Regions from separate parts of the Arthrobacter senegalensis genome, predicted to be linked through region 2. Evidence: predicted binding sites of a transcription regulator. Region 2 holds the regulator's gene; the other holds the start of a gene.
The links. The regulator HspR, encoded in region 2, represses chaperone genes until heat shock. The targets are predictions, from matches to a motif close to AAGTTGAGTCNNNNNGACTCAACTT.
Positions count from the first base shown of each region.

Region 1 (7,820 bases), on a different contig from region 2:
CGTCCTGGGTTCGAAATCCGGAAGGTCCGCCTACGATTCCTTGAAGGCCAAGAGCCAGGAGTTCTGGCAGAACCCAGCGGTCCAGGAAAAAGTGCACGAAGCCACCGACCTGGTCAAGGAAAAGGCACCAGGCGTCGCCGACCGTGTTACCGAAGCGGCCAAGAAGGCAGGGTCCGCGGCAACCTCCAAGCTGCCCGGCAACCACGGTTCGGGTAAGGACGACGGCGGCACCACCGGCCCCACCACCACCGCCGGCGGCACCACGGGCACCAGCACCCTCGGCGACACCACTGGCACCACCCTGGGCGACACCACGATGTCGGATCCGGCGCAGAACGACGAACTCGGGCAGAGCTGGACGGGCGAGGGAGGCACCATGCCGGACGGACCCGCCACCCTCAACAGGGACGACGACCTGCGCCCGCCCGGAGTGTAACCCGCCCGGGATTCTGGCGGGCCGGGCCCCTCGCCGGGGCTCCGCCTGCATCGACGGCAGTAGGGAAGGACTGGCATGACGGAGAACGACGCCGGCCAGGTCAAAGGTCCGCGGGACCAGTCGGGCACCGCGGCAGATCCGCCGGATGCTCAGGAGCAGCAAACGGCCGATTCCGCCCCCGAGCCCGAGGGCAAGGAGGGCATGAACATCGCGCCCGGGCCGGCTGAAGAGAAGGACCAGGAAACGCCGGACGACCGCGGGCTCACCACCGACACGAGCCCGAGCGACTGATCCACCGCGGGCACGGCAGCGGCCGTCGAGATACGGCCGCTGCCGTGCCACTGTTCGGCCGCCGTCGTGCCCGTTGCGCCGCTGCGGCGCGACCCGGTGCACAGCCGGTTAATCCGCCTTGACCACCGGCAGGTCGCTCCACTCGGTGGTGTAGCGTGGCGAGGAAAATTCGCGTTTCATTGACCACGCCGCGGGGGCCGCCAGCCCGCCCTGACCGAGGCCGATCGAGGCTTCGCCGAACTTGGTACGCACCGCGCCCAGCAGGTCGCCGATGTGCCGCTGTTCCAAATCGCTGACGAAGGGGTCGAAGGTCTGCTGGCCGGCCGCGGGCTCCAGCCCCGACAGCAGGACCCCTGCCCGGACATAGTGGGCGCCCGGAGTCAGGCAGCCGCGCATGGCGGCCACGGCAGCCTTGGTCAGCTGGATCGGATCCTGCGTGGGCGTCGCCAGGTTGACGCTGGCCGCGGGAAACGATGCCTCGCCGCCGGCGAACCTGCTGGTCCCCGCAGTCACCGTCAGCACCGAGGCGCGCAGTCCCTCGGCCGCCATCCGGGCCGCCCCGCGTTGGGCATAGACCGCCATCACCTGGTCCATCTCCTCGATGGTGGTCACCGGCGTGGAGAAACTGCGCGAGAACATGATCTGCTGCTTGTCGGCCCGCTCCTCCGCGTGCGGGATGCAGGGCGTCCCGTTCAGCTCCAGCACGGTTCGCTGCAGCACCACGGAGAACTTTTTGCGGATTGCCTGCGGGTCGGCGGCCTTGAGGTCTGCGATCGACTCGATCCCGAGGGCGTTCAGCCGTTTCCCCGTCCGTCCGCCCACGCCCCACAGCCCGGTGACCGGGACGCGTGACTGGATCCAGGCGATGTCGGAAGCGGGCATCGAGCCCAGCGAGCACACCCCGGCCATCTGGGGATTCCGTTTGGCAACGTGGTTGGCGAACTTCGCCAGGGTCTTGGTCTGCGCCACGCCGACGCTGACCGGCACGCCCACCTGCCGGATCACTGCGGCACGGATTCGGCCGGCAGTCTCCAGCAACTGGGCGTCGTCGCCGGGCAGGCCCAGGAACGACTCGTCGATCGAATAGACCTCCTGCCAGGCCCCGAACCGGCCGAGCACTTCCATCACCCGGGCGCTTAGGTCCCCGTACAGCTCGTAGTTGCTGGACCGCGCGACCAGCCCCCAGGCCTTGGCCCGCGGCGCCACCTGGAACCACGGCGTCCCGGTCTTCAGCCCCAGCTGTTTGGCCTCCTCGGAGCGCGCCACCACGCAGCCGTCATTGTTGGAGAGCACGACGACGGGCCGTCCCTCGAGGGACGGATCGAAGACCCGCTCGCAGGAGACGTAGAAATTGTTGACGTCCACCAGCGCGATCCGTTCGCCAGGCCGGCCGGAGGTCGCCCCGCCGGAGCCGGACGGCCGGCCGGAGGCCGCCCCGCCTGCCCCTGGCACCGGGGCGCTAGACATGGTGCAGGCAACGGGTGGCGACGCCCCAGATGCTCAGGTCGGCGAGTTCGCCCACTTCGGTGGGAACGCCGCCGTCGTCCGCCTGCAAGCGCACGCCGTCCGCGGTGAGATGCAGGCGCCGGACCACCAGTTCCCCGTCCAGCACCGCGACCACTACCGAACCGTCGCGCGGGGTCAAAGAGCGATCCACTATCAGCTCATCGCCATCACTGATCCCGGCCGCGGCCATCGAGTTTCCGGCCACCCGCATCACAAAGGTGCTGGTGCGGTCGCGGATCAGGTGCCGGTTCAGATCGATGCCGCCGTGGAAGTAGTCCCTGGCCGGCGACGGGAAACCGCGCGCCTCCTCGGGCGCTCCGCTGCCCATCTCCGGGCCCGCCGAAGCACCCGACGGCTGCTCTACACCGAACATCCCGACCCCCGTCTTCGAACAAAGCTTCGAAAACAACACTAGCACCGGCCCGCCGTGGCCTACATATGAGCCAGCTCCACTCAAGTTTGGGTAACTTCTGGAATAATCCTGTCGTAGAGGCGTTAACATGAGTCGAAGGCACTCACGTTCCACAGGAGGATTATCCATGCCACTGTTCTTCGGACCAGCTTCCGGCAACGGTTCATTCGACGAGTTCCTGGCCCGCTACCTGCAGGGCCAGCGGGCGGCCCAATCCCGCACGGTCGACCTCACCCGGCTGCTCAGCCGCCGCACCCATGAAGTGCTGGCGCAGGCAGCCCGGTTTGCCGCAAGCCTCGGCCACATCGAGGTGGACGCGCTGCACATCCTGCACGTCATGGTCGGCCAGGAGCCGGCCGCCAGCCAGATCAAGCTGACCGGCGCGGACCCGCAGACCATCGCGCGTTCCGCGGAGCAGGGCCTGCCGGAAAAGACCGGCCCGACCCGGGAAACGCCGTCGCTCACGCCGTCGGCGCAGCGTGCCCTGCTGGACGCCCACCAGGTCGCCCGCGCATTCGGCTCCACCTACATCGACCCCGAGCACCTCTTCGCCGCCTTCGTGCTGAACCAGGAGACCCCCGCCGGCCAAATCCTGGGCGGCGCGGGCGTCACCCCGCAGGCACTGCAGCAGGCGGCGGAGAAAGCTGCGGCGCAGCCCGACGGCCCCACCCCTGCAACCGGCCCGCAACAGAGCACCGGCACCGAGTCGGAAACCCCCATGCTGGACCAGTTCGGCACCGACCTGACGGCCCAGGCCCGGGAGAACCGGCTGGACCCGGTGATCGGCCGGGCGGACGAAATCGCCCAGACCATCGAAATCCTCGCGCGCCGGACCAAGAACAACCCGGTGCTGATCGGCGAGGCCGGCGTGGGCAAGACCGCCATCGCCGAGGGGCTGGCGCAGGCCATCGTGGCCGGCGACGTCCCGGAACAGCTGCGCGGCAAGCGTGTGGTGTCACTGGATCTGCCGGGCATGCTGGCCGGCACCCGCTACCGCGGCGACTTCGAGGAACGCCTGACCAAGACCCTGGACGAGATCAGCGCCGCGAGCAGCGAACTGATCGTGTTCATCGACGAACTGCATACCGTGATCGGCGCCGGTGGCGGCGGCGAGGGCGGCATGGACGCCGGCAACATCCTCAAGCCCCGGCTGGCCCGCGGCGAACTGCACGTGCTCGGCGCCACCACCCTGGGCGAGTACCGCAAGGTGGAGAAGGACCCGGCCCTGGAGCGGCGCTTCCAGCCCGTCATGGTCTCAGAGCCCTCGATCGAGGACGCCGTCCGCATCCTGTCCGGCCTCAAGGACCGCTACGAAGAACACCACCAGGTGGCCTACACCGAGGCAGCGATCCGGGCCGCCGTCGAGATGTCCTCCCGCTACCTCACCGACCGGTTCCTGCCGGACAAGGCGATCGACCTGATCGACCAGGCCGGCGCACGGCTGAGCCTGCGACGCGGCCCGCGCGTTGACGTGGAGGCCATGCGCGGCCGGCTGGCCGAGCTGGAGTCGGCCAAGAACGCCGCCGTCGCCGAGGAACGCTACGAGGACGCCTCGAAGCTGCGCGACGAAATCGAAGAGCTGAAGGCCCGGCTGGAAGCCGCCTCCGCCCAGCAGTCGGCCCCGGGTGCCACGGAAGATCACGACGGCGGGGCCCGCCCCGGCGTCGCGTCTTCCGATGTGGTGGGCGAGGCCGAGATCGCCGAGATCATCTCCCGCGCCACCGGCATTCCGGCCGCCCGGCTGACCCAGGGCGACCGGCAGCGGCTGGCGCGGTTGGAGGAGGACCTGCACGCCCGGGTGATTGGCCAGGACGATGCGGTGGCCGCTATCGCCAGGTCCGTGCGGCGCAACCGCACCGGCATGGGGGACGAGGGCCGGCCCGTCGGCAGCTTCCTGTTCCTGGGCCCGACCGGTGTGGGCAAAACCGAGCTGGCCAAGGCCCTGGCGGAGTCGCTGTTCGGTGACGAGGACGCCATGGTGCGCTTCGACATGAGCGAATACGGCGAGCGCCACACCGTCTCACGGCTGGTCGGCGCCCCTCCGGGCTACGTCGGCTACGGCGAGGCCGGCCAGCTGACCGAACGCGTCCGCCGGCGCCCGTACTCTGTGGTGCTGCTGGACGAGGTGGAGAAGGCCCACCCGGACGTTTTCAATCTCCTGCTGCAGGTCCTCGACGACGGACGCCTTACCGACGGGCAGGGCCGCACCGTGGACTTCCGCAACACCGTTGTGATCATGACCTCCAATCTCGGCTCGGAGTTTCTGGCCAGCAAGGGCGGAGCGCTGGGCTTCACCGCCAACGACGGGGTGGACGGCTTCGGAAGCGAGCAGGATCTGCGCGCCCGGGTGATGGGCCGGCTGCGCGAAACCATGCGGCCGGAGTTTTTGAACCGGATCGACGAGATCGTGCTGTTCCGCAAGCTGGACCAGGAGCAGCTCCGTTCCATCGTGCGGCTGCAGTTGCGCAAGACCGAAGTCCGGCTGGCGGCTCAGGGCATCGCGCTGGAGGTTGGCGAGGACGCCGTGGCCTGGATCGCAGAGGCCGGCTACGAGCCCGAATACGGCGCCCGGCCCCTGCGCCGCGTGATCCAGCGCGAGCTTGATGACCGGATTGCGGACCTGCTGGTGGCCGAGGCCGTTGCCGACGGCGGGCGAATCCGCGTGGCCGCCGGCGACGACGGGCTGCGCGTCGCGGCAGATAGCATGTCCGCTGCGGCATAGCGGCGGCGACTGACGCCGGGCGCGGTTGATGTGCCCGCGCGCACCAATCGCAACCCCGGAGCGATGGCGGGGCACTCCACCGGAGTGGGGTGACCCGCCGCTCCGGTTCAGGCCAACGACAATGCGGAATAAAGGCGGGGCCTCACGGGCCCTCCTGCCTGCAATCGCGTTCCAGGGTTCCGGGCCCATGGCCTCGCCCGCGACCCGGTGGTTCAGGGCGAGGGCGCCTCGGCCCGCTCTGGTGTCTCTTCGCCAGTCCCGGAGCGGCCCTGCAGCGACGCCGCCAAGCCGCCGATAATGAGGTCGAGGCCGAAGTCGAACTCGTGGCTGAAGTCGTATCCGGGCTGCAGCACATGCTCCACGGCGAACTCCCGCAGGTGTGGATAGTCCTCGACGGTGAACATCTCCACCATCGGCCCGCCGACCTCCGCCAGGCTGTCCGGCCCGTCGAAAGGCAACGATGCCTCCTGGAGAGCCGTCCCGTAAACGTACGCATCGAGCACCGCATAGGCGTGGGCCGCCAGCGGCAGCGAGAACCCGGCAGCCCGAAGGGTCCCCAGGGTCGCATCGTGGTGGCGCAGGTTTGCCGGTCCCGGCGCGGTGCGCGATTCCATCAAGGCTATGGCCCACGGGTGGCGGCGCAGCACATCGCGGGCCGAGGCGGCACGCCGCTTCAACTCCGCCTTCCACTCCCGGCCCGGCACCGGCAGTTCTATCTCTTCGAAGACGGCGTCGACGATGCCGTCGAGGATCTCGTCCTTGTTCCGCACGTGGTGGTAGAGCGACATCGGTTTGGCGTCCAGTGCCTGGGCCAGTGAACGAATGGTCAGGCGGGCCAGCCCGCCGCCGTCGGCGATGTCCATGGCGGCGCGGAGCACCCGTTCCCTGCTGAGTGGCTCGCGTTGCGCGGGGGCGCTGCCCGGTTTTTTGATCATTGTTCCCGCGACTATAGCATTCTCGTACTTTGTACGGTAGCTTCGTACATTGTACGAAGTACTTGGGCTCCACGTCATCCACGTCCTCGAGAAGGAAGTCCCATGGAACCAACAGAATCCACCCCTTCGGCCGCGAACACGCAGCCGGTTCCCGGCAGCGGCTCCCCGGACCCCATAAGACCCACGATGCGCGCCATAGTGCAGACCCGGTACGGGATCACCGATGCCCTGCACCCCGAAGAGATCGCAGTACCGGAGGTCGGCGAAAGCCAGGTCCTCATCAAGGTCCGCGCCGCAGGCCTGGACCGCGGGACATGGCACATGGCCACCGGCCTGCCGTACCCGGTCCGCGCCGTCTCCGGGTGGAAGTCCCCGAAGAACCCGGTCCCCGGGCTTGACGTCGCGGGAACGGTAGCGGCGGTAGGCAGTGCCGTCACGAAATTTTCGATCGGAGACGAAGTCTTCGGTTTCGGCAAGGGTTCCTTCGCGGAATTTGCGGTGGCAGCGGAGTCGCTGCTGGCCCGAAAGCCGGCAGACCTGACTTTCGAGCAGGCAGCGGCCCTTCCGGTCTCCGGCGTGACAGCGCTGCAGGCGCTGCGGGACGCCGGCCGCGTACAGGCCGGGCACCGCGTACTCATCACGGGGGCCTCCGGCGGCGTCGGCACCTACGCCGTGCAGATAGCCACGGCCCTGGGCGCCACGGTCACCGGCGTCTGCAGCGCAGCCAAGGCGGAGCTGGTGCGGAGCCTCGGTGCCGGGACCGTCATCGACTACGCCCGCGAAGACTTTGCGGCAGCAGGACACAAGTATGACGTGATCGTGGACATCGCCGGGAACCCGTCCCTGTCGCGCGTGCGCCGATCCATTGCAGCGGACGGCACGGCGGTTATCGTCGGCGGCGAGCATGGCGACCGCTGGACGGGCGGCCTGTTCAGGCCGCTGGGCGGAATGATCCTGTCCCTCTTCAACCGGCAGCGTGTTGTCATGTTCATGGCCCGACAGGCGGCTTCGGACCTCGGACGGCTGAGTGAGCTGATCGTCTCGGGGCAGCTGAAGCCAGTGCTCGACCACACTTATCCGCTGGAGCAGATGCCGGAAGCACTCCGCCGTCTGGAGGCCGGCGAGGTGCGGGGCAAGGTGGTCATCAAGGTCTAGGGGAGCCGACACACAACGCCAAATAGTGGTGCTCGGCACGGCCGGGTAACAGACTGGGAGCGTCACCAGTTCCGGCAGCCCCGCGAAGGAGCCACGGCCATGCTTAAAACCCATCTGCGTCTCAAACCTGTCCTCGAGATTCTGGCGGCGGCAGCCGCAACCGGCACTCGGCCTGACGCCAGGGACGTCATCAGCGAGGCCTTGCGGCGCGTACCGCCGACCGCGCACGAGAAGGAGTTGCTGAGCGGCGGTGTGCCCCGCGGCTTCAAAAACCTGACGACGGCGACCGCGCGGCTGGTGAAAGCCGGCTGGATGTCGAAGGACCGCGGCGGGTGGGCCATCACCGAGGACGGGCTGCGGGCG
Region 1 covers NZ_JBNHGZ010000002.1:132,875-140,694, forward strand. The annotation lists gene AC5RVG_RS06055 (hypothetical protein) at 1-436, shown strand, start outside; gene AC5RVG_RS06060 (hypothetical protein) at 512-727, shown strand; gene AC5RVG_RS06065 (Y-family DNA polymerase) at 836-2,194, opposite strand; gene AC5RVG_RS06070 (LexA family protein) at 2,187-2,561, opposite strand; gene AC5RVG_RS06075 (ATP-dependent Clp protease ATP-binding subunit) at 2,773-5,367, shown strand; gene AC5RVG_RS06080 (TetR/AcrR family transcriptional regulator C-terminal domain-containing protein) at 5,580-6,302, opposite strand; gene AC5RVG_RS06085 (NAD(P)-dependent alcohol dehydrogenase) at 6,405-7,457, shown strand; gene AC5RVG_RS06090 (pullulanase X25 domain-containing protein) at 7,557-7,820, shown strand, end outside.
Region 1: AC5RVG_RS06075 (ATP-dependent Clp protease ATP-binding subunit) is a predicted target of HspR. The motif match lies at 2,731-2,755, and genes of this name have one in related genera.

Region 2 (7,820 bases):
CACCCGCACCCGCCCCGGCTCCGCGGGCACCGTGCCGCCGGAGTTCGCTGATCTGTTCGGCGGTTTCGGCGGTTTCCCGCAGCAGCAGCCCCCGCGCAGGGGCGCCGACCGCACCGCAACCACCAGCATTTCCTTCGCCGGTTCCATCAACGGCACCACCATCGGGCTGCGCGAACCCAGCGGCGAAGTGATCGACGTGCGGATCCCGGCCGGGATTAAAGACGGCCAGAAGGTCCGCGTCCGCGGCAAGGGCCAGGCCGGCCCCGCCGGCGCGGGCGACCTGATGGTGACCGTCAACGTCAAGCCCCACCCGTTCTTCCAGCGCGACGGCGACAACATCCGGATCCACGTCCCGGTCACGTTCCCGGAGGCCGCGCTGGGCGCGCAGATCGACGTGCCGACCCTGACGGGTGAATTCGTCAAGGTCAAGGTGCCGGCAGGAACACCCTCCGGCCGAACGCTCCGCGTGAAGGGACGCGGGGTGAAGACCTCGAAGAACACCGGCGACCTGCTCGTGACCATCGACGTGGTGGTCCCGCAGAACCTTGGGAAAGAGGCCGAAGACGCGGTTAACGCCTTCGCGGCGGCGACTGCCGGGTCCGACCCGCGCGGGAATCTTGCCGCCAAGGCCAGGCTGTAGCGGGAAGTTACGACAGGTCGGGACAGTCCGGACGGGAAACGCGCGAAGCGCAGGAGGGAGAGCACCATGAGCATCGATATGAATGCGCCGATCTTCGTGATTTCGGTGGCGGCCGAACTGGCGGACATGCACCCGCAGACGCTGCGCCAGTACGACCGTCTCGGCCTGGTCTCTCCGTCGCGCCAGCGGGGCAGGCAGCGCCGCTATTCGCAGAAGGACGTGAACACCCTGCGTGAGGTCCAGAGGCTGTCCCAGGAGGGCGTCTCGCTGGAAGGGATCAAGCGCATCCTCCAGCTGGAAAACGAGGTCGCCGCGCTCAAGGCCCAGGTCCGGGACCTCTCCGAGGAACTGATGGCACGGCAGCGCCGGGGCACCGACTCCAGCCGGGTGTTCGCCGCCGGCCTCGCCGGCGACGTGGTGACGCTGGCCCGCGGCCAGCGGCCGCGTCCGCGCAGCCAGGCGCTGATGGTCTGGCGGCCGCAGCGCTGACCCGTCCGGCCGGCGCCTGTGATCGGACGCCCGCAGCTGCCGGCCCCGGGCAGGCGGCCCCGGGCAGGCGGCTGCGGGCAGGATGGCGGCGTGGAGCTACTTGATCATTTCGCCGTCGGGGGCGACCACAAACCAGACGTCGTTCACGCCTTGTCCGGTCGTGTCTCCCGGGGCCTTGTCCTGCGCCCAGTAGTAGATGGGCATGCCGTTCAGCGTCACCTGCTGTTGCCCGTCCGGGGTGTCGATGAGGCCCACCTCCGCGGTGACCCCGTCGAGTTCCGGCTCTTCCTCGGCCAGCACGGGCGGCCACGCGGCCAGGCAGTCGCCCGTGCAGGCGCTCTCGCCTGAGTCCGGGACGTCCTTGGTGAAGTAGTAAACGGTCATGCCTTCGCCGTCCACCACGATTTCGCCCAGGTCGGATTCGGCCGTGGTGAGGGTAGAGGCGGCGCCGGATGCCTGCGCGCCGCCGGTCTCCCCGCCGTCTGTCTCCGGCGCCGCCGGAGAGGTCATTCCGGGGGCGCCCGTCGTCGGCGCCTCGCCTGCCGGCGGTGCCTCCGGGCCGGCAGGCGTTTCCGTACCCGAGCCTCCTCCGCACCCGGCGAGGCCCATCATGGCGGCGGCCAGCAGGGCTGCCGCGGCTGTCTGCGTGATTTTCATGGGGTTCCTTTGCCGTCTCCCGGGCGGTGCCCGGAACGTCGTGCCGCGGGGCGCGCGGCCCGCTATTGGCAAAGACGCCGGCCGCACCCACAATGGTTCAAACGTCGGGCGGAATGGATCCCGCGGGCTGGATGAACCGGAACGCCGCCGCCGTCGTCGTCCCCGGTAGGACGCCGCGTGGGACGCTGCACGGGGACGTCCGCCGCCGGCGGGGCGGCCGGGGCTGCCGGGAGGAAGGAGGCGGCCGTGGCATTGGACGACGAGGCCGTGGCCCGCCTCTACCGCGACCACGCCACGGCGCTGCGCCGGTTCGTGCGCGAGGCGACCTCCGACGCGGACCAGGTGGAGGACGTGGTGCAGGAGACGATCCTGCGGGTGTGGAAGCGCGGCCCGGAAACCGACAACATGCGCGGCTACCTCTACCAAACCGCCCGTCACGTCATTATCGACGGCTACCGGCGCCGCACCCGGCGGCCGGGCGAGACCGGCCTGGGCGAGGACGAGCCGGCCAGCGAAGAAGACCAGCTGGAGCGGCTCCTGCTCCGCGTGGTCATGGAGGAAGCGCTGGCACGCATCAGCCCCGAGCACCGCAACATCATCCTCGCCCTGCACTACCAGCGGCTCACGTCGTCCGAAGCCGCCCGGTCGCTGGGCATTCCGCTGGGCACTGTGAAGTCGCGGGCGTTCTACGCGGCCAAGGCCCTGCGGGCCGTACTGGACGAGATGGGGGTGGGGCAGCAGTGAATGCCAACGAGGAACAGCACCAACTGCTCGGCCTCTATGTGCTGGGCGGACTGGACCGCCGGGAACGGGCGGGCTTCGAAGAACACCTGGCCTCCTGCCCCGCGTGCCGCCGGGAGGCCGCGGAGCTGGAAACGCTGCCCGATCTGCTGGACGCGCTGCCACGCGACGCCGCCTTGGAGCTGGCGGCACCGCCGCAACACGAAGTCGAGGAACGCACCCGGGAACTGGTGGACGAACTGGCCCGCCGGCGGCGGAAGGAGCGACGGCGGTGGGCCGGGTTGGTGGCGGCGGTGGCGGGCGTGTGCCTGGTCGCGGGGGCGGCCATCGGGCCGTTGCTGACCCAACAGCAGCAGCCGCCGGTGACGGAGAGTTATGTGATGACCGCCGACGGCGGCCTGCAGCTGGAGCTGGCGCTGGTGCACAAGGCGTGGGGCACCGAGATGCAGGTAGCGGGGGAGCAGCTGCCGCGGGACGGACTACTCACCCTCTGGGTGACAGGAGACACCGGCTACACCTATCAGGTGGCCTCTTGGCAGGCGACGCCGGCGGGCCGCGCCACGCTCACCGCAGCCTGCGCCATGGCCACCGACGAGATTGTCCAGGTGGAGCTGCGCAACGGGGCGGACACAACGCTGGCGGCAGTGGTTACGGACTGAGCCCGCGGGGTCCAGTGCGGTTTAGCTCAGGCGGGGATCAGTTCCGGCGGTAGGCCAGGTCGAAGATCATCCGCCCGGCGTCGTGGGCCTTCTGCTCAAAGCTGGTCATGGTCCGGCCGTCGAAGCGGGGCGCCCAGCCGCCGTGCTCATCCATGCCTTCACCGGTGCTGGCATTTCCGGTACTGACCGGGATCTTGCCTTCGCGCACCGGGGCGCCGCCCACCACGCCTTCCACGCCGCTTTCCCAGACCTGGGTCAGCGGGCTGTCCTCGCCGGTGCGCTCGCCGGCATGCAGGTTGCGGAAGTCCGGCGAGGCGTCGGCCACCCGGCGCATCTGGATCGCGTAGTCGGACCAGTCGGTGGCCAGGCGCCAGATTCCGCCCGGCTGCAGGACGCGGGCGGCGAGGTCCGCGAAGCTCTCCTGCACCAGCCGCCGCTTGTGGTGGCGGGTCTTGTGCCACGGGTCGGGAAAGAACACCCAGAGCTCGGCGACCGAGGACTCGGGCAGCATGCTCGCGAGGGCGTCAGGCGCGTTGACCTGCGCCACCCGCACGTTGGACAGGCCGTGCTGGCCGATCCGCAGCAGGGTCTGCGCCAGCCCCGGCCGGTAGACCTCCAGGGCCAGGAAGTTCCACTCCGGATGCTGCTCCGCCGCATGGCAGACGGCCTCCCCGAGGCCGGATCCGATCTCCACCACCAGGGGTGCCTCGCGTCCGAAGGCTGCCGCCGCGTCGAAGACATAGTCCGGGTCCACGGTGGTGTCGCCGCCGTGGCGCGGGAGGTCCACGGCGAACCTGGGGCCGTATTCGTCCCAGGCCTGCTGGCGGCGGCCCTGCAGCCGGGATCCGCGGCGCACAAAGCTGACCGGACGGGCGAGGTGGGTGGGCTGCGCGAGGCGCGCACCGTCGTCGTTCGCGGGAAAATCAGGGGTGGGGGAGTCGCTGGTCATCCCCACCAGAGTATCGCCCGTGCGCGGGCGGCCCGGACGTGCTGCTAGACTGGTGCTACTCGGAGGCGCAGTTTGACGCGTTTCCCTGCGTCGATGAACGCTTTCAATTGCGCCGCCGCTTTCCGTCTAACGACGTGACCGGACAGGTCCGGGCGGTTGGCACTGTCTGATTTTTCTTCGGCGACCCTGGGCTAACCTGCCGCGGGGACACTGACCGGAAGACATTCTCACTTTCTTATGACTACTTTTGTTGCCCTTGGCGTGCCCAAGGCCCTTGCTTCGAAGCTCGCTGCCGATGGCATCGACGCCCCGTTCCCCATCCAGACCGAGACGCTGCCCGATACGCTGGCCGGCCGGGACGTGCTGGGCCGCGGCCGCACCGGCTCCGGCAAGACGCTCGCGTTCGCGCTGCCGCTGGTCGCCAGGCTGGCCGAGCGCGAGGCCGCCCATTTCCGCAAACCCGGACGCCCGCTGGGCCTGGTATTGGCGCCGACCCGTGAGCTGGCCACCCAGCTCAATGCCACCATTGAGCCGCTGGCGTCGGAGCTGGGCCTGAACACCACGGTGATCTACGGCGGCGTCTCGCAGCAACGCCAGGAAAAGGCGCTGCGCGCCGGCGTCGACATCGTGATTGCCTGCCCGGGCCGGCTCGAAGACCTGATGAAGCAGAAGATCATCACGCTGGAATCGGTGGAAATCACCGTCCTGGACGAGGCCGACCACATGGCCGACCTGGGCTTCCTGCCCGTGGTGAAGAAGCTGCTGGACACCACCCCGGCCGGCGGGCAGCGCATGCTGTTCTCCGCGACCCTGGACAACGGCGTGGACAAGCTGGTGCAGCGTTACCTGTCCAGTCCGCTGACCCACTCCGTGGACGACCCGCAGGCCGCGGTCACCACGATGGAACACCATGTGCTCGTAACCCGCGATGCCTCCGAAAAGAAGCAGGTGCTCAACCGGCTGGCCGCCGGAGCCGGGCGCCGCGTGCTGTTCACCCGCACCAAGCACCACGCCCGGAAGCTGGCCAAGGCCCTCACCGCCGCCGGCATCCCGGCGGTGGACCTGCACGGCAACCTGTCGCAGAACGCCCGCGACCGCAACCTCGCCGAGTTCTCCTCCGGCCATGTGCGCGTGCTGGTCGCCACGGACGTGGCCGCCCGCGGCGTGCACGTGGACGAGGTGGAACTGGTGATCCACGTGGATCCGCCCACCGAACACAAGGCGTACCTGCACCGTTCCGGCCGTACCGCCCGCGCCGGTTCCGACGGCACCGTCGTGACCCTGGCGCTGCCGGAACAGCGGCTGGAAGTCGGCAAGCTGATGAAGGCGGCCGGCGTGGACGTAGCCTTCGAAAGCGTCACCGCGTCCTCGGACCTGCTGGTGAAACTGGTGGGCGAGGTGGCCGCACCGGTCGATCCGCAGTTGCGGGCTCAGCAGCAGGCAGCGAACCTGCCGCAGCACGGCGGCGGCACTTCCACCGGCGCCAACGCCCAGCGCAAGCGGGCCATGCGGTCCGGCGGCCGCGGCGGACGGACCCGCTCCGGTGAAGCCCGCCAGGCCTCCGGCGCCGCACGCGCCGGCGGTCCGGAGAGCGGCCAGCGCCAGCCGGCCCGCGGCGAAAACCGCGGCCAGGCCGGCCGGGACGTTGCGGCCCGCGGCCACGGCAGCCATCGCAGCGCCGCCGGGGCGGATTCCGCCGGGCGCCGCGGCCAGTCGGGCACCGGTGCAGGCGGCCGCAGTGCGGGGCCGGCCCGTTCCGGCGGCCCGGCCCGGTCGGGCGGTGCGCCGCGCACCGCCGGCGGTCCGCAGCGCTCTACGGCCGGCGGCACCCGCCCGGTCTTCCGGTCGGAGACTCCGGCTTCCGAGCGTCCGGCCCGCCGCGGCCCGCGCCGCGCCACGGCGCCGGCTTCGCAGGAAAAGCGCCGGACAAGCTAGGCCGGGCGCAGAGCCGAAGGCCGCAGGGCGGTCCCTCCGTACGGAAGGGGCCGCCCTGCGGCCTTTTTGCTTTCCGGACAGGTCGTGTGGTGCCGGGGCGGGCCGCGCTGCGGTGCTCCACCGACGACCCGCGCCTCAACGGCACATCGGGGGCCACTCAGGGTCGTCCCGTATGGCGGCCGGGCGCGTCCGTGGCCAGAATGGTGGGATGAAGGCACTCCTGAACGTTATCTGGCTCCTGTTCGGCGGCATCTGGCTGGCGCTGGGCTACTTCCTGGCCGGCATCGTCTGCTGCCTGCTGATCGTGACGATCCCGTTCGGCATTGCGTCGTTCCGCATCGCGGGCTATGCGCTGTGGCCGTTCGGCCGCATGGTGGTCGACCGCGGCGGGCGCACCTACTTTATGTCCACGCTGGGAAACATCATCTGGCTGCTGGTCGCCGGCATCTGGATCGCGATCGGGCATGTGCTGACGGCGGTGGCGCAGGCGATCACCATCATCGGCATCCCGCTGGCGATCGCCAACCTCAAGATGATTCCGGTGTCCCTGACGCCGCTGGGCAAACAGATCGTGCCCACCGACCGGGCGTTCCCGGGCTACATTCCCGGCTATCAGCCGGGACCCGTTACCTGGCGCTGACCCGTCGGTGCGGCCGGCCGGCCAGGCGGGCGGCTACTCGATCTGCAGCCGGCGGCTGTCGCTGAGCCCCGGCGTGCGGCGGGCCGATGCCGGCACCACAAAACGCCGTCCGGTGACCACCGTGGGAACGATGCGGACGAAATTGTTCTTTTCGCCCGACTGCCAGGGGAACAGCGGCAGCATTGCCGATTCCAGGACGTCCTCAATGCTGTTCATCCGCTGGGCGCTGCCGCGCGCGACGGCGCTCCAGGCGACGCCGGTGGCCGGATCGAAGCCGTCCACCTCCAGAACCACTTCGCCGGCGAGGGCGGCGTCGAGCTTGGTTCCCGGGGCGGAGCGGAACACGATGCTGCCGTGATCCACGACGTAATTGACCGGAAAGATCTCCGGGTGGGAATCGACGACGACTCCGAGCCGGCCGAAGTCAGCGCTGCGGAACAATTTCCAGCAATCGGCCACAGGCAGCTGTGTCGTCGATGAAGGCATCTCGTTCGCGGTGGTCATGGCATCAGTCTATTGACCGCTGACAGGCTGGGATAGGGCGCGGATTCCGCCGGTCGGGTGCCGTTCCGGGGTCGCCGGGGCGGCCCCGGAATTCAGGCGCCCAGGTGGTGCACTGCGTCCCATTATGTGTTGGAATTACCACACGAGCCGCATGCGGCTGAAGGAGACGGCCGGGCGCATCCATCTGGCTTTGGGGAAGGCAGTGCCTGTGCCAGAGGAGGAGCGCTGCCATGTCCGAACTATCTCCTGATCTGTCCGGGGAGTGGCGGTTCGACCCGGCCCATACCCGGATCGGATTTTCCACCCGCCATGCCATGGTGACCAAAGTCCGGGGCGCGTTCAACGACGTGGAAGGCATCATCCAGGCCGACGTGGACAACCCGGCCAACTCGTCCGTCAAGGTCACGATCAAGGTCGCCAGCATTGATACCCGCAGCCCGCAACGCGACGAGCATCTGCGCACGAACGACTTCTTCGATGCGCCGAACTATCCGGAGATTACGTTCGTCAGCACCCGCATCGATCAGGTGGCAAGCGCAAACTTCATTGTGAACGGCGACCTGACCATCCGCGGCATCACCAAGCAGGTTGCGGTTCCGATCGACT
Region 2 covers NZ_JBNHGZ010000001.1:982,216-990,035, reverse strand. The annotation lists gene AC5RVG_RS04650 (DnaJ C-terminal domain-containing protein) at 1-640, shown strand, start outside; gene AC5RVG_RS04645 (heat shock protein transcriptional repressor HspR) at 707-1,129, shown strand; gene AC5RVG_RS04640 (COG4315 family predicted lipoprotein) at 1,226-1,786, opposite strand; gene AC5RVG_RS04635 (sigma-70 family RNA polymerase sigma factor) at 2,033-2,530, shown strand; gene AC5RVG_RS04630 (zf-HC2 domain-containing protein) at 2,527-3,186, shown strand; gene trmB (tRNA (guanosine(46)-N7)-methyltransferase TrmB) at 3,224-4,135, opposite strand; gene AC5RVG_RS04620 (DEAD/DEAH box helicase) at 4,373-6,070, shown strand; gene AC5RVG_RS04615 (YccF domain-containing protein) at 6,279-6,710, shown strand; gene AC5RVG_RS04610 (pyridoxamine 5'-phosphate oxidase family protein) at 6,744-7,214, opposite strand; gene AC5RVG_RS04605 (YceI family protein) at 7,445-7,820, shown strand, end outside.